2 regions of the Lysinibacillus sp. FSL R5-0849 genome follow, and region 2 is predicted to be linked to the other one. Evidence: a T-box and tRNA genes for the amino acid it is inferred to sense, from the RefSeq annotation. Region 2 holds a T-box; the other holds one or more tRNA genes.
The links. A T-box is a leader RNA that pairs with one kind of tRNA and senses whether it is charged. The one in region 2 lies ahead of trpS (tryptophan--tRNA ligase), so its partner is inferred to be a tRNA-Trp.
Positions count from the first base shown of each region.

Region 1 (12,413 bases), 460 kb from region 2:
TAGGTATTTATGGTTCATCCTTTGATCCTATCACCAATGTTCATCTTTGGACTGCTAGCACGGTTGCACACCGTTGTAAATTAGATAAGGTCATATTTTTACCCTGTTCAAATAAGCGAAAAGATAAAACTATAAAAACAGAAGATAAGCATCGGTGGAATATGCTACATTTAGCAATTGCTAAGGATGATCGTTTTATAGCAGATTCCTATGAGATGGATCAAGAGGGATGGAATATTTACACGTATGACACGATGAAATACTTTAGGGAAAAACATCCAGAAGATGAAATCCACTTTATTATGGGCGCAGATTTATTAGTAGACATTGGAGCAGGACTATGGAAAAAGGGAGACGCATTAGTTACCGAAAATAAATTCATAGTTATGGCGAGGCATGGGGTTGATATGCTATCAACAATTAGCCGATCCCCGATTTTAAGAAATAATGATGATGGGAGATTTCATCTTATTGATAAGGGCTTAGCCATGGAAATTAGCTCTACCTATATTCGGGAAGAATTTGCGATGGGTGGAGAGCCAAGATATCTTTTGCCCAATGCTTGTTATGACTATATTAAAGAACATCATCTATATAAGAAATAAAAGTGTGGTTGCATGCCACACTTATTTTAATTTTGAAAAGATGGTGACTTTTACTATTTCTAGCCATTCGTAAGCTATAATAGAAATAGCAATGGTGACGGCTTTTTTGCTGTCAAAAATTTTAATGATTAATGTTAGAAAGGAATTCATGAATGTGCAGCTTACATTAACATTTCTTATTTTAGGTGCAACAATTTTCGCATTTGTGACCAATAAAATACGAGCAGATCTTGTAGCAATTGTGTCACTTTTAGCATTTGTTATTACAGATATTCTAACGCCCACAGAGGCATTAGCTGGATTTTCAAACTCTGTAGTTTTAATGATTGCAGGGCTTTTCGTCGTGGGTGCAGGAATATTACGCACAGGTCTTGCGGGAATGGCAGGACAGTTATTACTTAAATGGTCGGGCAATAGTGAGTTGAAACTATTTGTATTACTACTCATCATTGTTGGATCTGTCGGTGCATTTATGAGCAATACAGGTACTGTCGCATTAATGATGCCAATAGTTGTAAGTATAGCGATTAGTATGAAGGTCAGCCCTTCTAAATTTTTATTGCCACTCTCATACGTAGCTAGTCTATCGGGTCTTATGACGTTGATTGCGTCCCCAACCAATTTAATTGTCAGTCAGTTATTGGTAGATAGAGGATATAGCAAACTTGGATTTTTTGAGATAACTCCAATTGGTATAGTGGGTATGATTGCAGGAATTGCTTATCTAGTACTTGTGCGCAATATTCTGTTACCGAAAGATCAACATCGTACGCAAACAAATGAGGGCTATAAGCTTTCACCCAAGAAAATCATAAAGCAATATGATTTAAATAATCGACTATTCAAAATTTCTGTTCCAGAAGAATCACCTATTATTGAAACGTCGTTAGCAGAGTTAAAGCTACCAGCCAAGTACACGCTCTGTATGATGAAAATTCATCGCAAGTCACAAGAAGGTATCAATTTACTACCTATGACGTATCAAGAAATGGCTGGTCCCACAAGTGTGATTCATGCAAAGGACGAGCTGTATGTTCAAGGGGAAGAAGCGGATATTCGTCACTTTGTTGAGGATTATCACCTCGAGATGCAAGGATTAGTAGAAGGGGAAGCTGATGAATTGGTTTCGAAGCACCTCGGTATTGCAGAGGTATTGCTTACGCCAAATTCAAGCTTTATCAATGAAACAGTTAGTTCGTTAGGGTTTAGAGAAAAATACAATCTAAATATAATTGGTATTAATCGTAAGGGTGGTTATAAACTCCAAGACATGGTTTCGCATAAGTTGAAATTTGGAGACGCTATTTTAGTGCAAGGAGCTTGGGATGAAATTCTTTTATTAGCGAGAGAGACCCAAGATGTTGTGGTTGTGGGTCAGCCAAAAGAACACGCGAGTGTAGCAGCGGCAACAGGAAAAGCTGGTATTGCGGGGATTATTATGCTGTTTATGATTATGTTAATGGCATTTGAAATTTTCCCTGCTGTTATTTCTGTTATGATTGGTGCCGTTTTAATGATATTAACTGGTTGCTTACGGAACATGGAAGATGCGTATAGCAATATGAATTTTGAAAGTATAGTGCTAGTGGCCGCTATGCTACCAATGGCGACAGCGTTAGAAAAAACAGGAGGCATGGCTATATTATCTGACGGGATTATTAAAGTTCTTGGTGACTATGGTCCCTATGGTGTCCTCATAGGTGTTTATATTTTGACAGCTGTCTTTGGACAATTTATTAGTAATACGGCGACGGCTGTATTGTTTGCACCAATAGCTATGAGTGCTGCAATAGCAATGGAGGTTAATCCTACAACATTTATGATTGCAGTAGCAGTAGCCGCGAGTATGGCGTTTGCCACACCAATTGCATCCCCAACTAATGCGCTGGTAATGACAGCTGGGGGCTATAAATTTATGGACTTTGTAAGAATAGGGATACCGTTACAAATTGTTATGTTTATTGTCATGATGATAACTATCCCATTCTTTTTCCCATTATAAAATTCAGTTTAAGACTATAGATAAACTCAAACTTTTGAGTTTATCTATAGTCTTTTTTGAAATCAAGTAAAGTCGTTGACTCCATTTAGGAGTGTAGTGCCCCTCATTCCAGTTCACCTTTATATAAAAAACTGCATCTACATACTGAAAGATCGGTTTAATATCGATTTTTTTCCTGCTATCAAAAAAAATCTATTAATTTTTTCTTGTAAGATATGATAAAATTATATTTTAATTAGTGGTATAACATAAACCTTAAGGGTGAAAATATTATTTGTAGTCAAAGGTTTATTTTGATTATTAATATAGGAAGTAATTCTATGTCGAGAAAAAAAGTTAAACTTTTTTTGAAAAAGTGTTGACCTTTTAAAAATAAGGGTGTAGTATTATACAAGTCGCCACGGTGACACGCTAAAACAAAGCAAAACATGAACCTTGAAAACTGAACAAGCAAAACGTAATCAATAAAGTTTTAAGTAACTAGCTTAGCTAGTGAACAAAACAAAATTTTGGACATCAAAATTGATGCCAGCAAAACAATTTGAGCTAATCAAATTTCTTTTATGGAGAGTTTGATCCTGGCTCAGGACGAACGCTGGCGGCGTGCCTAATACATGCAAGTCGAGCGAACAGAGAAGGAGCTTGCTCCTTCGACGTTAGCGGCGGACGGGTGAGTAACACGTGGGCAACCTACCTTATAGTTTGGGATAACTCCGGGAAACCGGGGCTAATACCGAATAATCTGTTTCACCTCATGGTGAAACACTGAAAGACGGTTTCGGCTGTCGCTATAGGATGGGCCCGCGGCGCATTAGCTAGTTGGTGAGGTAACGGCTCACCAAGGCGACGATGCGTAGCCGACCTGAGAGGGTGATCGGCCACACTGGGACTGAGACACGGCCCAGACTCCTACGGGAGGCAGCAGTAGGGAATCTTCCACAATGGGCGAAAGCCTGATGGAGCAACGCCGCGTGAGTGAAGAAGGATTTCGGTTCGTAAAACTCTGTTGTAAGGGAAGAACAAGTACAGTAGTAACTGGCTGTACCTTGACGGTACCTTATTAGAAAGCCACGGCTAACTACGTGCCAGCAGCCGCGGTAATACGTAGGTGGCAAGCGTTGTCCGGAATTATTGGGCGTAAAGCGCGCGCAGGTGGTTTCTTAAGTCTGATGTGAAAGCCCACGGCTCAACCGTGGAGGGTCATTGGAAACTGGGAGACTTGAGTGCAGAAGAGGATAGTGGAATTCCAAGTGTAGCGGTGAAATGCGTAGAGATTTGGAGGAACACCAGTGGCGAAGGCGACTATCTGGTCTGTAACTGACACTGAGGCGCGAAAGCGTGGGGAGCAAACAGGATTAGATACCCTGGTAGTCCACGCCGTAAACGATGAGTGCTAAGTGTTAGGGGGTTTCCGCCCCTTAGTGCTGCAGCTAACGCATTAAGCACTCCGCCTGGGGAGTACGGTCGCAAGACTGAAACTCAAAGGAATTGACGGGGGCCCGCACAAGCGGTGGAGCATGTGGTTTAATTCGAAGCAACGCGAAGAACCTTACCAGGTCTTGACATCCCGTTGACCACTGTAGAGATATAGTTTCCCCTTCGGGGGCAACGGTGACAGGTGGTGCATGGTTGTCGTCAGCTCGTGTCGTGAGATGTTGGGTTAAGTCCCGCAACGAGCGCAACCCTTGATCTTAGTTGCCATCATTTAGTTGGGCACTCTAAGGTGACTGCCGGTGACAAACCGGAGGAAGGTGGGGATGACGTCAAATCATCATGCCCCTTATGACCTGGGCTACACACGTGCTACAATGGACGATACAAACGGTTGCCAACTCGCGAGAGGGAGCTAATCCGATAAAGTCGTTCTCAGTTCGGATTGTAGGCTGCAACTCGCCTACATGAAGCCGGAATCGCTAGTAATCGCGGATCAGCATGCCGCGGTGAATACGTTCCCGGGCCTTGTACACACCGCCCGTCACACCACGAGAGTTTGTAACACCCGAAGTCGGTGAGGTAACCTTTTGGAGCCAGCCGCCGAAGGTGGGATAGATGATTGGGGTGAAGTCGTAACAAGGTAGCCGTATCGGAAGGTGCGGCTGGATCACCTCCTTTCTAAGGATATTTTCGGAATACAAACCTTGGGTTTGTAAGATTACGTTTTGCGTTCAGTTTTGAAGGTTCATTCTTCTGAATGAAATACTTCAAAACTTGTTCTTTGAAAACTGGATAAAACGACATTGAAATAGTAACAAACACATTTATTTTTTTAAGTTTTTTATAGGCTTAATAACATTAAAAGGTTTCAAGACACGAGCAGTTAAATGCGATGTGTATTGGAAGCTGATAGGTTAAGTTATTAAGGGCGCACGGCGAATGCCTTGGCACTAGGAGCCGAAGAAGGACGGCACTAACACCGATATGCTTCGGGGAGCTGTAAGTGAGCTTTGATCCGGAGATTTCCGAATGGGGGAACCCACTACGTTTAATCGCGTAGTATCTTGACGTGAATACATAGCGTCTTGAAGGCAGACCCAGGGAACTGAAACATCTAAGTACCTGGAGGAAGAGAAAGAAAAATCGATTCCCTGAGTAGCGGCGAGCGAAACGGGAAGAGCCCAAACCAAGAGGCTTGCCTCTTGGGGTTGTAGGACACTCAATACGGAGTTACAAAAGAGCGAGTTAGATGAAGCGACTTGGAAAGGTCCGCCAGAGCAGGTAAAAGCCCTGTAGTCGAAAGTTCGTTCCCTCCTGAGTGGATCCTGAGTACGGCGGAACACGTGAAATTCCGTCGGAATCCGGGAGGACCATCTCCCAAGGCTAAATACTACCTAGTGACCGATAGTGAACCAGTACCGTGAGGGAAAGGTGAAAAGCACCCCGGAAGGGGAGTGAAAGAGATCCTGAAACCGTGTGCCTACAAGTAGTTAGAGCCCGTTAATGGGTGATAGCGTGCCTTTTGTAGAATGAACCGGCGAGTTACGATTACGTGCGAGGTTAAGCTTTAGAAGGCGGAGCCGCAGCGAAAGCGAGTCTGAATAGGGCGAAATAGTACGTGGTCGTAGACCCGAAACCAGGTGATCTACCCATGTCCAGGGTGAAGGTAAGGTAACACTTACTGGAGGCCCGAACCCACGCACGTTGAAAAGTGCGGGGATGAGGTGTGGGTAGCGGAGAAATTCCAATCGAACTTGGAGATAGCTGGTTCTCTCCGAAATAGCTTTAGGGCTAGCCTCGTGATGAGAATACTGGAGGTAGAGCACTGTTTGGACTAGGGGGCCATCCCGGTTTACCGAATTCAGACAAACTCCGAATGCCAGATATTTATACACGGGAGTCAGACTGCGAGTGATAAGATCCGTAGTCAAAAGGGAAACAGCCCAGACCACCAGCTAAGGTCCCAAAGTAATCGTTAAGTGGAAAAGGATGTGGCGTTGCACAGACAACCAGGATGTTGGCTTAGAAGCAGCCATCATTTAAAGAGTGCGTAATAGCTCACTGGTCGAGTGACGCTGCGCCGAAAATGTATCGGGGCTAAACGATTCACCGAAGCTGTGGATTGACATCTACGATGTCAGTGGTAGGAGAGCGTTCTAAGTGCGTTGAAGTCAGACCGGAAGGACTGGTGGAGCGCTTAGAAGTGAGAATGCCGGTATGAGTAGCGAAAGACGGGTGAGAATCCCGTCCACCGTATGACTAAGGTTTCCTGAGGAAGGCTCGTCCGCTCAGGGTTAGTCGGGACCTAAGCCGAGGCCGATAGGCGTAGGCGATGGACAACAGGTTGATATTCCTGTACCACCTCCTCACCGTTTGAGAAATGGGGGGACGCAGTAGGATAGGGCAAGCGCGCTGTTGGTTATGCGCGTCCAAGCAGTAAGGCGTGTGTGTAGGCAAATCCGCACACTGTAACGTTGAGCTGTGATGGCGAGTCCGTATGGACGAAGTTCCTGATTTCACACTGCCAAGAAAAGCCTCTATCGAGGTGAGAGGTGCCCGTACCGCAAACCGACACAGGTAGTCGAGGAGAGAATCCTAAGGTGTGCGAGAGAACTCTCGTTAAGGAACTCGGCAAAATGACCCCGTAACTTCGGGAGAAGGGGTGCTCTTGAGCGTGCAAGCGCATGAGAGCCGCAGTGAATAGGCCCAGGCGACTGTTTAGCAAAAACACAGGTCTCTGCAAAACCGTAAGGTGACGTATAGGGGCTGACGCCTGCCCGGTGCTGGAAGGTTAAGAGGAGTGGTTAGCGCAAGCGAAGCTGCGAATTGAAGCCCCAGTAAACGGCGGCCGTAACTATAACGGTCCTAAGGTAGCGAAATTCCTTGTCGGGTAAGTTCCGACCCGCACGAAAGGCGTAACGATCTGGGCACTGTCTCAACGAGAGACTCGGTGAAATTATAGTACCTGTGAAGATGCAGGTTACCCGCGACAGGACGGAAAGACCCCGTGGAGCTTTACTGTAGCCTGATATTGAATTTTGGTACAACTTGTACAGGATAGGTAGGAGCCAGAGATCTCGGAGCGCCAGCTTCGAAGGAGGCGTCGGTGGGATACTACCCTGGTTGTATTGAAATTCTAACCCATGCCCCTTAGCGGGGCAGGAGACAGTGTCAGGCGGACAGTTTGACTGGGGCGGTCGCCTCCTAAAAGGTAACGGAGGCGCCCAAAGGTTCCCTCAGAATGGTTGGAAATCATTCGTAGAGTGTAAAGGCACAAGGGAGCTTGACTGCGAGACCTACAAGTCGAGCAGGGTCGAAAGACGGGCTTAGTGATCCGGTGGTTCCGCATGGAAGGGCCATCGCTCAACGGATAAAAGCTACCCCGGGGATAACAGGCTTATCTCCCCCAAGAGTCCACATCGACGGGGAGGTTTGGCACCTCGATGTCGGCTCATCGCATCCTGGGGCTGTAGTCGGTCCCAAGGGTTGGGCTGTTCGCCCATTAAAGCGGTACGCGAGCTGGGTTCAGAACGTCGTGAGACAGTTCGGTCCCTATCCGTCGTGGGCGTAGGAAATTTGAGAGGAGCTGTCCTTAGTACGAGAGGACCGGGATGGACACACCGCTGGTGTACCAGTTGTCTTGCCAAAGGCATCGCTGGGTAGCTATGTGTGGACGGGATAAGTGCTGAAAGCATCTAAGCATGAAGCCCCCCTCAAGATGAGATTTCCCATTACGCAAGTAAGTAAGATCCCTCAAAGACGATGAGGTAGATAGGTTCGAGGTGGAAGTGTGGTGACACATGGAGCTGACGAATACTAATCGATCGAGGACTTAACCAAAAAAGTTTGAAACCTTCAATGAACCGTTTATCCAGTTTTGAAAGAATAAGCTTTCAATTGAATAAGTGAAGTGATGATGGCAAAGAGGTCACACCCGTTCCCATACCGAACACGGAAGTTAAGCTCTTTAGCGCCGATGGTAGTTGGGGGCTTCCCCCTGTGAGAGTAGGACGTCGCTTCGCTTATTTTTTATGGAGGATTAGCTCAGTTGGGAGAGCACCTGCCTTACAAGCAGGGGGTCGGCGGTTCGAGCCCGTCATCCTCCACCATTTTGGTCCCGTGGTGTAGCGGTTAACATGCCTGCCTGTCACGCAGGAGATCGCCGGTTCGATCCCGGTCGGGACCGTTATTTTTTTATTGCCGGTGTAGCTCAGTTGGTAGAGCAACTGACTTGTAATCAGTAGGTCGTGGGTTCGACTCCTATCGCCGGCACCATTATTCCCTTGGAGGGGTAGCGAAGTGGCTAAACGCGGCGGACTGTAAATCCGCTCCTTAGGGTTCGGCGGTTCGAATCCGTCCCCCTCCACCATTTTAGGGGCATAGTTCAACGGTAGAATAGAGGTCTCCAAAACCTTTGGTGTGGGTTCGATTCCTACTGCCCCTGCCAGGTATTGAGGTACTCGTTCATATATGGCTGTTATTATATAGTGGCGGTTGTGGCGAAGTGGTTAACGCATCGGATTGTGGTTCCGACATTCGTGGGTTCGATTCCCATCAGTCGCCCCATTTTAAAATTGGGGTATAGCCAAGCGGTAAGGCAACGGATTTTGATTCCGTCATGCCTAGGTTCGAATCCTAGTACCCCAGCCATTTTTTATTTTACGAGCCATTAGCTCAGTTGGTAGAGCATCTGACTTTTAATCAGAGGGTCGAAGGTTCGAGTCCTTCATGGCTCATCATTTTTTATTAATTTTGCGCCCGTAGCTCAATTGGATAGAGCGTCTGACTACGGATCAGAAGGTTATGGGTTCGACTCCTGTCGGGCGCGCCAATTTATTCATGTTTTCGGAATGTAGCTCAGCTTGGTAGAGCACTTGGTTTGGGACCAAGGGGTCGTAGGTTCGAATCCTGTCATTCCGATCATCTATAAATGGGGCCTTAGCTCAGCTGGGAGAGCGCCTGCCTTGCACGCAGGAGGTCAGCGGTTCGATCCCGCTAGGCTCCACCATTTTAATATTTTTGGAGGTATACCCAAGTCTGGCTGAAGGGATCGGTCTTGAAAACCGACAGGCGGGTAACACCGCGCGGGGGTTCGAATCCCTCTACCTCCTCCATTTCGGGTCAGTAGCTCAGTTGGTAGAGCATTAGATTGAAGCTCTAAGTGTCGGCGGTTCGATTCCGTCCTGACCCACCATTATTTGCGGGTGTAGTTTAATGGTAAAACCTCAGCCTTCCAAGCTGATGTCGTGAGTTCGATTCTCATCACCCGCTCCAAAATGGGCCTATAGCTCAGCTGGTTAGAGCGCACGCCTGATAAGCGTGAGGTCGATGGTTCGAGTCCATTTAGGCCCATCATTATTCCGAAGTAGCTCAGTTGGTAGTAGCACCTGACTGTTAATCAGGTTGTCGCAGGTTCGAGTCCTGCCTTCGGAGCCACGGCCCGTTGGTCAAGTGGTTAAGACACCGCCCTTTCACGGCGGTAACACGGGTTCGAATCCCGTACGGGTCATCAAGCATGTAGCACAGTTGTGTGCTACATGCTTTTTTTATCTTTGCATAAACAGGTATCAAAGCTATAAATCCTTTGACAAGGTTTTGTAGCTTTTTAATGTTAGGTCTAAACATTTCCTTCTACCAAATGCTCATAATCCCTCTCTTTTTATAGGCTCGTTTAAAGGAGTACTATAATTCAATTACTACTTGGAACGATGCTTTATAGTAAATTTGAACAAACTATTTCATATATGCAATATGTATGTTTTTTCACTAGCTATTTTCATGGTGCTTATTGCCTCGTTCCTCTAATATGAGGATAAGTGGAGGAATCGATATGAATATACAGGAGATACAATGTTTTTTAAATCAATACCAGCTGGAACAAAATGAATCCAAACTTTGGTTAGAAAATAGATTACAACTGATTAAAAGTGCAGGGGAATATAAGCCTACAACAGAGGAGCTAGTTTTTGGCGCACGAGTTGCATGGCGTAATAGCAATAAATGTATTGGACGGTTGTTTTGGCAATCATTGCATGTAGTAGATGCACGAGAAGTTTTAGATGAACAGGGCATTTTTCAAAAGTTACTAGAGCATATTGAGTATGCCACTAATCATGGGAAAATTCGTCCAACTATAACAGTGTTTGCAACTGACAGAGTACGGATTTGGAATCATCAGCTAATTCGTTATGCAGGCTACGAAACAGAAGAAGGCATTATTGGAGATGCACATTCCATCATTTTTACAAAAGTATGTGAATCGATGGGCTGGAAAGGCGAGCGTACGCCGTTTGATGTATTACCACTTGTCATACAGGTAGATGGACATGCTCCCCAACTATTTACGATTCCTACCGAGTATATTTTAGAGGTTCCAATACGTCATCCGGAATCGGAAGCTGTAGAGAAATTAGAATTGAAATGGTATGCTGTTCCTATTATTTCGAGTATGCGTTTTCAAATGGCTGGCATTGATTTTCAAGCAGCTCCATTTAATGGCTGGTATATGGGGACTGAAATTGGGGCACGCAATTTAGCCGATCATGAGCGTTATAATATGCTCCCAGCTATTGCGGATATATTTAATCTGGATACAACCAAACAAGCTTCTCTTTGGCGTGACCGAGCATTAGTGGAGCTCAATATAGCTGTCCTTCATTCTTTTAAAGAGAATGGTGTGAGCATTGTAGATCATCATACTGCTGCTCAGCAGTTTAAATTATTTGAGGAAGCTGAGGAATCAGCAGGGCGAGAAGTTACGGGTAACTGGACATGGTTAATCCCACCACTTTCCCCTGCGACCACTCATATATTCCATAAGCCTTATGTAAATACCTACCATACGCCCAATTATTTTTATCAGAAACCATGTTATTAACTTTAAAGGAGTTGTTCATAAACGAACAGCTCCTAAGTACCTTTTTAGGAGAGAGGCAATTCAAGATGTTGAACCAAAATATTTCGAATATCCCTTGGCAACAATTGACGACACCTTATGGCAGAGGAACAGACATTCCTCGCCTAATTGAACAGGAACAATATCAAGAGCTGACTGAACTAATCGAACATCAAGGAACACTTTGGCAGGTGACGCCATGGGTTTTGCTTATTCTTTTAAAAAAGCTTTCAAGTAAAAATGTGAAGGAAGTCTCCTTAGCAGAAATAGAGCTTTATTTAGCTGTGGCTCATGCAATAACTGAGGATTATCAAGATTCAACACATAACGTTTCAACGATGCAAGAGCTTTTGGATACGAAATATTTATGGGTGGAAAATGAAGAGGATGATGAGCTGGAATGGGAGGAAGATACACCTAGAGGCTATGAACCAGAAGCTTTTTTAGGCTATTATTATTTTAGTTTTTTACTCCTTCAAGAGGCAATCCCTGTTTTTACTGCTATTAAGGCACATACCAAGAGCACAACAGAGGAACTTGAGGAACTGCTAGCCTTACTAAAACATCAAAAAAAGAAATGGATATAGACAAAAAGCAGATGGGGTCAGATCACTTCCCCAACTGCTTAAATTTAATGGACATATTCATCTTTAGAGGCTCGCATGGAACATAAGAAGAGTGTCATAGCAACAACAACAAAGAGCCAGCCGGCAATATTCCAACCACCAAATAAATCATGGAGGTATCCGAAAAGAATCGGCCCAATGGCAGCGAATAAATAGCCCAATGATTGTGCAAACCCTGATAGATCAGCGGCTTCAAATGCTGTACGTGTGCGAAGTGTAAAGAACATCATTGCTAATGCGAATGAAGCTCCACCTGCTAAACCTAGAAGGATCATCCATAATATCCCCAACGTTGTCCATTCCATTACAACGCCGACAAATCCTACTAAATAGAACGATGTAAACATAAGGACAAGTGGTCTTTGTGAAGTCATTTTACCAGCAATAATGGGGACAGCCAATGCCATGGGGACTTGTGAGAATTGCATAATGGAAAACATCCAACCAGCTTTATCAGGAGCCAATCCCTGCGCAATATAAATTTCAGGAATCCAAGCTGCTGTCGTATAAAATAATAAAGATTGTAAGCCCATTGCACCTGTTACTGCCCATGTAACAGGTGATTTCCAAAGGGGTTTACCTGTTTTTTTGGCCGTAGTAGCTGGTTCTGGCTTATTCAATTTCAATTGAGGTATCCAAATTAAAATCGTTAATACGACTAATATAAGCGCCACAGCCAATGCTCCCTGCCAACCTAGTGAAGAATTAGCTATTGGATAACTAATACCTGCTCCAAGTCCAGCCGTTAAGTTCATCGACATAGTAAAAAATGCCATTAGTAACCCTACATGGTATGGAAATTTTAATTTTAATAAACCTGGAATCAACACATTTCCAAATGATATGGCTAC
Region 1 is NZ_CP152004.1:253,038-265,450, forward strand. Features, by position in the region: gene nadD (nicotinate-nucleotide adenylyltransferase) at 1-605, shown strand, start outside; gene MKY80_RS01175 (SLC13 family permease) at 754-2,607, shown strand; rRNA gene MKY80_RS01180 (16S ribosomal RNA) at 3,168-4,719, shown strand; rRNA gene MKY80_RS01185 (23S ribosomal RNA) at 4,954-7,881, shown strand; rRNA gene rrf (5S ribosomal RNA) at 7,948-8,063, shown strand; tRNA gene MKY80_RS01195 (tRNA-Val) at 8,075-8,150, shown strand; tRNA gene MKY80_RS01200 (tRNA-Asp) at 8,155-8,227, shown strand; tRNA gene MKY80_RS01205 (tRNA-Thr) at 8,241-8,316, shown strand; tRNA gene MKY80_RS01210 (tRNA-Tyr) at 8,327-8,410, shown strand; tRNA gene MKY80_RS01215 (tRNA-Trp) at 8,415-8,488, shown strand; tRNA gene MKY80_RS01220 (tRNA-His) at 8,532-8,607, shown strand; tRNA gene MKY80_RS01225 (tRNA-Gln) at 8,617-8,691, shown strand; tRNA gene MKY80_RS01230 (tRNA-Lys) at 8,705-8,777, shown strand; tRNA gene MKY80_RS01235 (tRNA-Arg) at 8,796-8,872, shown strand; tRNA gene MKY80_RS01240 (tRNA-Pro) at 8,888-8,961, shown strand; tRNA gene MKY80_RS01245 (tRNA-Ala) at 8,974-9,049, shown strand; tRNA gene MKY80_RS01250 (tRNA-Ser) at 9,063-9,155, shown strand; tRNA gene MKY80_RS01255 (tRNA-Phe) at 9,160-9,235, shown strand; tRNA gene MKY80_RS01260 (tRNA-Gly) at 9,242-9,315, shown strand; tRNA gene MKY80_RS01265 (tRNA-Ile) at 9,320-9,393, shown strand; tRNA gene MKY80_RS01270 (tRNA-Asn) at 9,401-9,477, shown strand; tRNA gene MKY80_RS01275 (tRNA-Glu) at 9,479-9,550, shown strand; gene MKY80_RS01280 (nitric oxide synthase oxygenase) at 9,872-10,918, shown strand; gene MKY80_RS01285 (hypothetical protein) at 10,984-11,523, shown strand; gene MKY80_RS01290 (MFS transporter) at 11,568-12,413, opposite strand, start outside.
Region 1: it has a tRNA-Trp gene. The T-box ahead of trpS (tryptophan--tRNA ligase) is inferred to sense a tRNA for this amino acid. The anticodon was not compared.

Region 2 (12,413 bases):
AATGATGAGGGGCTAAACGTGCCGTATATGGTTGCCCTTGGTTTAGTTTGGGTCATCTTTATTGGCTTTGTTGTAATCATCATTAAACGAGGAAAAGTTCGTCGTCAAGAACAAGACGCTTCTTAATATCTACACAAAAAATAGCATGCTAGGAATCATCCTAACATGCTATTTTTGTTTTCATTTACGGATGCTCCAATAGCTCGGCAATTCCAAGCTATCATAGTTTAGCCTTCATAGCTTTTATTCGTGAAGAAAATCGCGATAGTACCCGGCCCCACATGTGAACCGATGGCTGAGCCAATCATCGTAATTTGAACAGCCTGTGGAGAAAAACGCTCCTGAATGGATGCTTTTGCTTCATTAGCAAAAGCCATATCATCACTATGACTAATACCAACAATTTTATTCGTAAAGTTACCTCCACGCTCCTGCATTAAATCCAGCATACGATTAAGTGCTTTTTTACGACCACGTGATTTTTCTATCGGTACAAGTTTGCCATCTTCTACATTTAAAATAGGTTTAATGCTTAGAAGGCCACCTAAAAAGGCACTCGCTTTTGAGACACGGCCACCTTTAGCGAGGTAGTCCAAATCTTCAACTGTAAATAAATGCTCTATTTGAGGAGCGAAAGCGCTAATTCTAGACGCTACATCTTCAAATGGGGTACCTAAATTTCTAAGCCGAACAGCCTCTTCCACAACAAGACCATGTCCTAGTGATGCACATTTAGAGTCGATAATGACTAACTTCAATGAAGGATATTGTTCTAATACTTGATTACGAATCATTTGAGCAGTACTATATGTGCCGGATAATTCTGATGAAAAGGCAATATAGATACCTTCTTCTTCATTTTTAGCTAAATCTTCAAAGTGCTTCAAAAAAAGCTCTGGCGATACTTGAGATGTTTTGGGTTGGGCACCTTGACGGATTCCATCATAAACCTCTTTGGAATCAATGGAAATGACATCTTCATATTCTTTGTTGTTCAATTGCACTCGTAAAGGGAGTAGCACGACATCATTTTCTTCATAGTAAGACTTTGGTAGATCACATCCACTATCCGTAAAAATCTTCATTCTCTTGTCCCCCTAATTTCAACTTACTTTTTAAAGCCTTTTTAGCTTTATTCAGCCGGTACTCACTTAAATCAACCGGAAGGGGTACCACTGAATAAAGTTAAACTGGTAAAAATGGTATGGTAACTTGAACTTACTACGTAACTATGATAATTTCAAGCGTTCGATGAGTATTTTTGCAATCCCATCATCATTATTTGTAGTAGTTATTTCATTGGCAATATTTTTAAGGCTTGATATACCATTCCCCATCGCTACGCCAAGTCCAGCATATTCGATCATCTCTAAATCATTGTCTTCATCACCAAAAGCAATAATACGTTCACGTGGAATACTTAAATCCTTTGCTACGTGTGCAATGCCTACTGCTTTATTTAAGCCACGTCGAACAATCTCTATAATATGAAGAGGTGCACCCCAACGACGATGTTCAATCACTTCAGCGTGCACTGCCTGTAAGTGGTCGCGAATAATGACAGAATTGGCTTCATTTGCCTGTATCAGTAAACTTGTAGGATTATCTAAGAGATGTGTATATAAATCCCCAAGTGTAATTTTCGGATTACCCATATTAAAAATATTTAAGATGCGTTCATCCTCTGTGTGTACATAGATATCATCCTTCACCTCAGCAATGATATTTTCATACTCGTAACTATTAATGGAATTAACGACATCATGGACAACACTTAAATCAATGGGAGTGTGCATATGCTGCCAAGAGACATTTTTAGGGTGATGCACATAGGCTCCATTAAAATTGACTATTGGTGTTGTAAGCCCAAGCTCATGATAATAAATATCACTGGCACGGTATGGACGGCCAGTTGCAATCATTACTTGATGTCCTTGTTCCTTAGCCTGCAATAATGATTTTTTTGTTTTTGCGGAAATTTGTTGTTGGTCTGTTAATAAAGTACCATCTAAATCCAATACGATTAAATGCGGTTTCATAGCTTGTTGCCCCTTTCCTATAGTTTGAATAGTATCTCTTTGTCTTTCATTCGTCAAAATTTTGTCACAGTGAAAAAAGTTTGCTAACATAAAGATGAGACAAGAGTTGGGAGTGACAAGAATGTTTGTAGAAAAAGAAATGTGGGGAAATATTCCTTTATTACATATACATACAGACAATATGAATGAAGATACCCCGGTAGTGATCTTTTTACATGGCTTTATGAGTGCAAAAGAACATAACTTACACTATGCATATCAGTTGGTGCATAAAGGGGTGCGTGTCCTATTACCAGATGCAAAATTTCATGGTGACCGTAGCGAATGCCTCACAGAGATGCAAATGAACTTGAATTTTTGGGACATTGTTATAAATTCTATTCATGAAGTGGAACAATTATATAATGAATTAAAGAATAAAAATTTATTAGCTCATCATAAAATTGGCATAGCAGGTACGTCCATGGGTGGTATTGTGACATCAGGCTGTCTTAAGCTTTATGATTGGATTCAATCGGCTGCAATATGTATGGGTGCGCCTGGTTTTATAAAATTGGGTGAATACCAATTGCAGCAATTTATAAAAAATGGTGTTAATTGGCCCATGACAGAGGATGATGTGCAAAAGATTAATGAGGTCCTCGCAACCTATGATGTCAGTCTAACTCCTGAAAAATTTGCGGGACGCCCGGTTTTCTTTTGGCACGGTGAATTAGATAAAACTGTACCTTTCCATGAAACCTATAAATTTTATGAAACATTACGGGAATACTATCAAGCAACCCCTGAAAATTTAACATTCATGGTGAATAAAAAGGCTGGACATGCTGTACCACGTGACGGAATGGTAGCAGCAACAGATTGGCTTGCAGAGCATTTGGCATAATATGATGCATCTGCTATGATAAGGTTAACACTATGATGGAAGGAGAAATGAGAATGGATCAAGATATGAAAGATAGCATGTTAGGTGCATTAGAAAACGTAATTGACCCTGAGCTTGGAATTGATATCGTCAACTTAGGTTTAGTATATGATGTAGAATTAGATGATGAAGGTGTAGCGACGGTTACAATGACGCTAACATCGATGGGGTGTCCACTTGGCCCAGTAATTGTGGATCAAGTGAATACAGCATTAAATGAACTTCCAGAAGTGAAAAGTACAAATGTAAACATTGTATGGAATCCACCTTGGTCAAAAGATAAAATGTCACGCTATGCAAAAATGGCATTGGGTGTACGCTAATAGTGGCTATTAAAAATCCCTGCTTATAAAAAATAAGCAGGGATTTAGCATGTAACGAATTAATCGATACGGCATACTTGTAATGGACAATTTTCGCAGGCAATCTCATTTTTTAAAAATTGTAAATCATGAATAGTAATAAAGCCTTTGTCAAAAGTCAAAATGTCATGTTTTTTTAAATCATTCAACATACGATTAATCATTTCACGACTAGTCGCACACAAATTGGCAATTTCCGTATTTGTTAGTTGAAACTCAATAAAAATGGAACCATCCTCTAAAGGTTTACCATACGTGTTAGATAGACGAATGAGTGTTGAAAACAAGGCACCCTTTTTCCCATTTAACACTAAATCACGCAAACGACTCTGATGCTTTAAATTTTCTGTCTGTAGCCACTTCATGTATTCCACCATGATTGTAGGCTGTTCTTCCAGTAAATGTTCTAATGACTTTCGACTTAAAACATATAGCGTAGCAGATTCTAAAACTTTTGCAGTCATGGAGTTATAGACAAGGTTACAAAATAATGAACCCTCTCCAATGATACTATCAGGACCACATATACGAATCGTCAATTCCTTGCCAGCCTCAGTTTCTTGACTAATCGATATAACACCTGACTTAATATAGTATATTTCCTTTGACCGTTCACCTTCTAGAAAAATTTTATTCCCTTTATTTACTTTGATAAAAACACCATGCTTTTGAAAAAGGTCCATAATTTTTTCAAACATATTATCCATTGAAACCATATCTCCAACACATCGCTTTCTTTTTGTAATAAATGGCGATTATTACAAAAGGACAGTGGATTTTTCGATACTAAAACATAGAAACATACTATTATTATAACGTAAATTTTCATGAATAAGTGTAAAAATTTAGTGCTATTTCTTTGCGAAGAACTGTCGAGTGATGTAAAATAAAGTTAGTCAAAGAAGGTCAAACTTTTAAAAAGAACCAGAATGGGTATAAAAATTATGCGAAATATTAAAGTAAAGGAGTGCTAGTTATGCAATTTCAACAAACAGATAATCAAAAGCCATTAGAGCAATTCGGCCGTAATTTAATAGAAGAAGTTAAAAATGGCAAAATGGATCCTGTCATTGGGCGCGATGAGGAAATTCGAAATGTCATTCGCATTTTAACGCGTAAAACAAAAAATAATCCTGTATTAATTGGTGAGCCAGGAGTTGGTAAAACAGCGATTGTAGAAGGTTTAGCTCAACGTATTGTGAAGGGTGATGTACCAGAGGGCTTGAAAGAGTGCGTGCTATACGAGCTGGATATGAGTGCCTTAATTGCAGGTGCAAGCTACCGTGGCCAATTTGAAGAGCGTTTAAAAGGCGTGTTAAAAGAAGTGAAAGATTCAGAAGGTCAAATCATTTTATTTATTGATGAAATTCATACAATTGTAGGCGCAGGCAAAACGGATGGCGCTATGGATGCAGGAAATATGTTAAAGCCCATGCTAGCTCGTGGTGAATTACATTGTATCGGTGCTACTACATTAGATGAATATCGTATGTATATTGAAAAAGATCCTGCTTTAGAACGCCGGTTCCAGCAAGTTCTTGTACGTGAGCCTTCTATTGAGGATACTGTGTCTATTTTAAGAGGCTTAAAAGAACGCTTTGAATTACATCATGCAGTACGTATTCATGACCGCGCGATTGTGGCCGCAGCTGAACTCTCCAATCGTTATATTACAGAGCGATTTTTACCAGATAAGGCGATTGATTTAATTGACGAGGCATGTGCAATGATTCGAACAGAAATTGATTCAATGCCACAGGAACTTGATGCCGTGACTCGTCGTATTATGCAGCTAGAAATTGAAGAACAAGCGTTGCGTAAGGAAAAGGACGAAGCAAGTAAAAAGCGTCTGGAGCAATTACGAGAGGAATTGGCAAAATTAAAAGAGTCCTCTGAAGGAATGCGGCAACAATGGGAGGCAGAGAAGGAAAAGCTACATGATATTCAGAAAAAACGGGAGACATTAGATAAGTACCGTCGTGATTTAGATGAAGCGGAAAGTAAGTATGATTTAAATAAAGCCGCAGAATTACGTCATGGTAAAATTCCAACACTTGAAAAAGACATTCAAGTGCTCGAAAAAGAATTAGAAAGCGGCGCAGAGTCCCGTATTTTACGTGAAGAAGTGACAGCTGAAGAAATCGCAGCAATTGTTTCTCGCTGGACAGGTATTCCTGTGACAAAATTAGTGGAAGGCGAGCGAGAAAAACTATTACGTTTAAAAGATACATTACATGAACGCGTAGTTGGCCAAGATACAGCTGTTCAATTAGTAACAGAGGCTGTATGGCGTGCTCGTGCAGGCATTAAAGATCCGCATCGTCCAATTGGTAGCTTTTTATTCTTAGGTCCGACAGGTGTTGGTAAAACAGAGCTTGCTAAGGCACTAGCTGCTCAATTATTTGATTCAGAGGATCATTTTATTCGAATTGATATGAGCGAATATATGGAGAAGCATAGTGTGTCTCGCTTAGTTGGTGCTCCTCCAGGGTACATTGGCTATGAGGAAGGCGGTCAATTAACGGAAGCTGTCCGTCGTAACCCTTATTCTGTAGTGTTATTAGATGAAATTGAAAAAGCACATCCAGATGTGGCTAATATTTTATTGCAAATTTTAGATGACGGTCGAATTACAGATAGTCAAGGACGTATGGTCAATTTTACAAATACCGTAGTGATTTTAACATCGAATATCGGCTCTAGTTATTTAATGGAGGCAAAAGATGACGATCCAACCGTTGAAGACTTGGTTATGACTGCTCTCAGACAGCATTTCAAACCAGAGTTATTAAACCGTATGGATGATATTATTTTTTTCCATGCCCTATCAAATAAACACTTTACAGCGATTGCTTGGAAGTATGTAGAGCAGTTAATTAACCGTGTGGCTGAACAGGAAATTACATTAGCTGTCGACCATGAAGTTATTGATTGGGTTGTCCTACAAGGAGCAGATGCTCAATTCGGGGCAAGACCACTAAAACGCTTCGTACAACGACATATCGAAACGGCTGTGGCTAAGGAACTGCTACGAGGCGAGGTATTGCCTGGAGAAACATTGCATGTAAAAATGCGTGATGGCCATTGTATAGTGGAAAAATAACAGAAAAAACCTGTTTCGCATAATGCGGAACAGGTTTTTTCTAGCTGAATTAATGATGGTCTGCAGCCTCTGGTGTAGGATCGTTTGGAATGATTGCTCCAATAATAAAAATTAAGATGGAGAATACAACTGAAACGATTGCCCCTGTCTTAAAATCAAATGGTGCACCAAGTACAGAGCTGACTACATAGTTTAACATTGAAACTAGTAGGAATGACCATACGAACGTTACGATATATTGCATTAATTTCACCTCAACCGAACTTTTTTCATCATAAGTTTTTACTCATATTCATTATCATATCATAACATAAATCGAAAAAAAATGAATCTTTTATGTGAAACATGGCGAATTTGTCACAACAAATACAAGGTTTTGCATTTTATAATTCTCATGTATTTTTTGCGGCATTCATTTTGCCAAAGTATGCAAACCTGAAAAAGGGAATTTGGCAACTCTATAGACTTCACACTATACGGAGTATAAGCCTAAGCTTACTTTCAATAACAAAGAAACGACTCGTTCCATACACAATAATTTTAAATCATCTTGCGTCATTCCTTTACTATGCGTTATAATTATGACCAGTTACTAATAATTGATAGTAAGAAAGCTGAGGGGTTGCTATATGAACGCTGGTATTTTAGGAATAGGCAAATACGTTCCTGAGAAAGTCGTGACAAATTTTGATTTAGAAAAAATAATGGATACTTCGGATGAGTGGATTCGTACGCGAACAGGCATTGAAGAACGTCATTTTGCGGCAGATGATCAGGAAACTTCAGATTTAGCAGTAGCCGCTGCTAAAGAAGCTATTGCAAAAGCGGGTATTACGCCTGAGGAGATTGGGTTAATACTTGTAGCAACTGTCACACAGGATCAAACTTTCCCAAGTGTAGCATGTATGGTTCAGGAACAACTCGGAGCAGTAAATGCTGCGGCGATGGATCAAGCAGCCGCATGTGCAGGATTTATATATAGTTTAGTGACAGCTAAACATTTTGTAGAGGCAAACACTTATAAATATGTCTTAGTAGTAGGTGTTGAAAAGCTGTCAAAAGTCATTGATTGGAATGATCGTAATACAGCAGTATTATTCGGTGATGGCGCGAGCGCAGCAGTTGTAGGGCCAGTATCTGAAGGCAGAGGTATTTTATCATTTGAGCTTGGTGCAGATGGCACAGGCGGTAAAAATCTTTATTTAACAAAACAAGACACGATTGCCATGAATGGTCGTGAAGTATTTAAATTTGCTGTACGTCAAATGGGTGAATCGGCTGTAAGTGTGTTAGATAAAGCAGGATTAACAAAAGAAGACGTAGATTTTTTAGTGCCGCATCAGGCAAATATACGTATTATGGAATCTGCTCGTGAGCGATTAGAGCTACCACCAGAAAAAATGTCAAAAACGATTCATAAATATGGGAATACTTCTGCAGCATCGATTGGTATTTCCTTGGTAGATGAGCTTGAAGCAGGTAAAATTAAAGAGGATGATTTATTAGTCCTTGTTGGTTTTGGTGGCGGCTTAACATGGGGTGCCGTAGCCATGAGATGGGGAAAATAAATAGGAAAAATGCTTGAGGGGAGTATGACAATGAGTAAAAGACGAGTAGTAATTACAGGAATTGGCGCAGTTACACCACTAGGAAATAGCATCGAAGAAACATGGACGAACATTAAAGCTGGTAAATCTGGCATTGGTGAGCTAACACGTTTAAATAAAGAGCTTTTTGCAGCCAAAATTGCAGCAGAAGTGAAAGATTTTGATATTGAAAAATATATTGATCGTAAAGAAGCTCGAAAGATGGACCGCTTTACACATTATGCATTAGCTGCTTCAATCATGGCTATGGAAGATGCACAGCTAACAATTGATGAGGAGTTAGCTCCACGTGCGGGTGTTTGGATTGGTTCGGGTATTGGTGGAATGGAAACCTATGAGCAACAGTTTTTAACATTCCAAGAGCGCGGGGCAAGACGAGTTAGCCCATTCTTCATTCCAATGATGATTCCTGATATGGCTTCAGGTCAAGTGTCGATTCATTTTGGTGCAAAGGGAATTAACTCTTGCTCAGTAACAGCATGTGCTTCTGGAACAAACTCAATTGGAGATGCTTTTAAAGTTATTGAACGTGGGGATGCAGATGTTATGATTTCAGGTGGTGCGGAATCACCAATCGTAACGATGGCTGTCGCAGGTTTCTGTGCCAATACTGCATTATCTTTAAATCAAAATCCACAAGAAGCATGCCGTCCATTTGATAAAAATCGTGATGGATTTATTATTGGTGAAGGCGCAGGTATTGTCATCTTAGAAGAGTACGAACATGCAAAAGCTCGTGGCGCAAAAATCTATGCGGAAGTATTAGGTTATGGTGCAACAGGAGATGCTCATCATATTACTGCTCCAGCTCCAGAGGGTGAAGGTGCGGCACGTGCAATGATGCAAGCATTGACAGATGCTGGTGTAGAGGCATCTCAAGTTGATTATATTAATGCACATGGCACTAGTACGCCATATAATGACTTATTTGAAACACAAGCTGTTAAAACTGCTTTCGGTGACCATGCTTATAACCTAGCTATGAGTTCTACAAAGTCTATGACAGGACACTTATTAGGGGCAGCAGGGGGCGTAGAAGCTATTTTTACCGCTCTTGCGCTTAAAGAAGGTATATTACCACCAACAATTAATTTAACAGATCCAGATCCTGATTGTGATTTAGATTATGTTCCAAATGAAGCGAGAGAAGCAAACATTCAATATGCAATGAGTAATTCTCTTGGTTTTGGTGGGCACAATGCAAGTCTTCTATTTAAAAAATATGAAGCATAAATAGTACATCTAAACTCAAAAAACGTCAGCCAAATTTAAACGGCTGACGTCTTTTTTTATAGTTTTGTGAATAAATGATAAGTAAGAAGAAATAGAAAGGATGCCGTTACATTGTTCCGTCTCTTTTTATTTTTAGTAAGCTATGGTCTCATGATCCTCTCATTAGGGAATCTTATATTGTATTTAAATTACCGTACGCTAGGGTATTCTTGGAAAGTTGTGTTCAAATTTATGTTTCAAACAACGGAATTTTATATGGCGGTTGGTGCTTGTATCATCATATGCGCTGTCGTTCTTGATATAGGCTTTGATCGAACGTCAGATAAGCTATAAATGATTAGCGGCGTGCCCGACCGAGGCCCATTGCCTCTTCCATACGTTTTAATGTGGCACTGGCAATTGCATTTGCTTTTTCAGCACCTTCATCAAGGATGACGTCTAATTCAGAGGATTCTACTAAATGATAGAATTTTTCTTGAATTGGCGTCAGGTGATCGATTACAGCAGTAGCTACACCTTGCTTGAAGCCACCATAACCAATGCCTTCATATTTTTTAACTAGATCATCAATAGAAATACCTGAAATAGCCGATTCAATCGTCAATAAATTTGAAACACCTGGTTTATTTTCTACATCAAATGCTACAATCCCATCAGAATCAGTTACAGCTGATTTAATTTTTTTCTCAATGTCTTTTGCTGTATCTAGCAATCTGATTGTCGCCTTTGTATTGGGATCAGATTTGCTCATTTTTTTTGTTGGCTCTTGTAGAGATTTAATGCGAGCACCAGCTTTTGGTAATTGAATCTCTGGAATTGTTAAAACGTCACCATAACGTTTATTAAAGCGTTCTGCTAGATCACGTGTTAACTCGATATGTTGTTTCTGATCATCGCCTACTGGGACAATATTTGTGTTGTAAAGTAGAATGTCTGCAGCCATCAATGGTGGGTATGTTAAAAGAGCCGCAGAGACACTCTCTTTACCATGAGATTTATCTTTAAATTGTGTCATACGTTCAAGTTCACCGATAGATGCAACACACTGTAACATCCATCCTGCCTGAGCATGTGCTGGCACCTCAGATTGAATAAATAATGTAGATTTTTTAGGATCGATGCCAGTGGCAATATAAGTAGCAGCAAGCTTACGAATACTTTCTCGTAATTCCTTCGGATCTTGAGCGACTGTAATAGCGTGTTGATCGACGATGCAATAGATTGCATCTCCTTCATCTTGAAGGGCAGGGAATTGCTTGAAGGCTCCTAAGTAGTTCCCTAAAGTTACAATTCCTGTAGGCTGTACACCAGAAAAGATGGTTGTCATGAAAATTTCCTCCTCGAATTCAAATAAAAAACATCACGCGTCCTCATTAGACTTTTTCTAATGAAGGGACGAATGATGTTTGAATCCGCGGTACCACCCAGCTTGCCTTAACGGCCACTCAGCTTCGTAACGTGAAGGGACGAGCCTTGCTAGTAGTTTCCATTCATGAAACGTTCACAAAGCTAACTCGGAAGTCCATTCCATATGCCCCACGATCTGTTTTCACCAACCACAGACTCTCTAAACGTGTCATTAACATATGTACTACTCTTCGTCAGCGTTTTTCTCAATTTAACATGAAATTGATTTTATTGCATTGAATTATATTATAAAGATTTCATTGTGTAAAGTCAGACTTTTGGCGGTGTTTTTTTTAGAGAAAAAATTATATGCTTTTTTTGTTGTGTAAATTTGTTATAAAATGAAACTTTTTTATTAAAATTAACTTGAGGTGTACACGTCGAACTGACAATTTTCTCGTTTATCTTAGGTAAATGAGAACAGCAGAGCGACTTAAAAAGATGTTTAAAATACACTTAAAGTGGGAATAGTAGTAGTAGTTCGAAATGTTGTGAAAAAAGTATATACATTAAAAAGGTATATAAAAAGACAGAAAATTTAGCAAGACGCTCATTCTTTTTTTTATTGGAACTATATTCAAAAACAGCGGAGTGCTGTATAATGGTACTGTGTATTTTACATTACATTAATTCTAATTTAACACACTGGTTTATAGATATGATTACAAAATGAAAGGATGTGTCAGAACGAATGATCGTAACTCTATTTACATCACCAAGTTGTACCTCTTGCCGTAAAGCGAAAGCATGGCTAGAGGAGCACGAAATTCCCTATACAGAACGTAATATATTTTCTGAACCACTAAGTATTAGTGAAATTAAAAAAATCTTACGTATGACGGAAGATGGCACAGATGAAATTATTTCTACACGTTCTAAAATATTCCAAAAATTAAATGTAGATGTGGAAAGTTTACCTTTACAACGTTTATATGAATTAATTCAGGAATATCCTGGTTTATTACGCCGACCAATCATTCTAGATGAAAAACGTCTACAAGTTGGCTATAACGAAGATGAAATTCGTCGTTTCTTACCTCGAAAAGTTCGAGCATATCAGTTGCAAGAAGCACAAAGAATGGTGAATTAATTTTATCTATTCTGAATAAAATAAGTAGTAGATGTTACAGATGTGAGATGCATATTGTGACATCTATTTTTTTATGTTTTACTTATGTAAAACCTTCTATATAAAGTATAATAATTAATAGGGCAAAGTCATATATTTCCGTTAAAGTATGTTAAACTTGATTTAAGTTAAATAGTTTACTACAATTTCAATAATTCAAATATCTTCTGTGAAATGGTGTATATCCTTTTCATTTTATGACAGAACAGCATACAATAGTGTTAGAGACAACTGTAAATAAAAAATTTTAATGTTTGCAGTTCCTCGTGTGGTTTTACTGGTGTGGTCAAAGGTTGAAAAACAAATGCAGTATGAAGGTTAAAAACAAAGAATAAAAGCATACTAATGAAACAAAACTGTTTTTCGACATATGACAGTGAAGGGAGATGAGGTCTAGTGGACATCGAACGTGTAAATGAAAATACACTTAAGCTCTTTATTACGTACAATGATATAGAGGATCGCGGCTATAGTCGTGAAGAAATCTGGTACAATCGAGCAAAGGGTGAACAGCTTTTTTGGGATATGATTGATGAAGTAAATACGGAGGATTATTTTGATGTAGAAGGTCCGATTTGGATTCATATCAATGCATCTGAAGTAGGCTT
Region 2 is NZ_CP152004.1:717,698-730,110, forward strand. Features, by position in the region: gene MKY80_RS03310 (alpha-amylase family glycosyl hydrolase) at 1-126, shown strand, start outside; gene MKY80_RS03315 (DegV family protein) at 228-1,085, opposite strand; gene MKY80_RS03320 (Cof-type HAD-IIB family hydrolase) at 1,230-2,039, opposite strand; gene MKY80_RS03325 (prolyl oligopeptidase family serine peptidase) at 2,161-2,925, shown strand; gene MKY80_RS03330 (metal-sulfur cluster assembly factor) at 2,979-3,287, shown strand; gene MKY80_RS03335 (Crp/Fnr family transcriptional regulator) at 3,347-4,024, opposite strand; gene MKY80_RS03340 (AAA family ATPase) at 4,303-6,429, shown strand; gene MKY80_RS03345 (YjzD family protein) at 6,479-6,673, opposite strand; gene MKY80_RS03350 (beta-ketoacyl-ACP synthase III) at 7,059-7,997, shown strand; gene fabF (beta-ketoacyl-ACP synthase II) at 8,028-9,269, shown strand; gene trpS (tryptophan--tRNA ligase) at 9,607-10,596, opposite strand; T-box leader at 10,658-10,883, opposite strand; gene spxA (transcriptional regulator SpxA) at 11,371-11,766, shown strand; gene mecA (adaptor protein MecA) at 12,202-12,413, shown strand, end outside.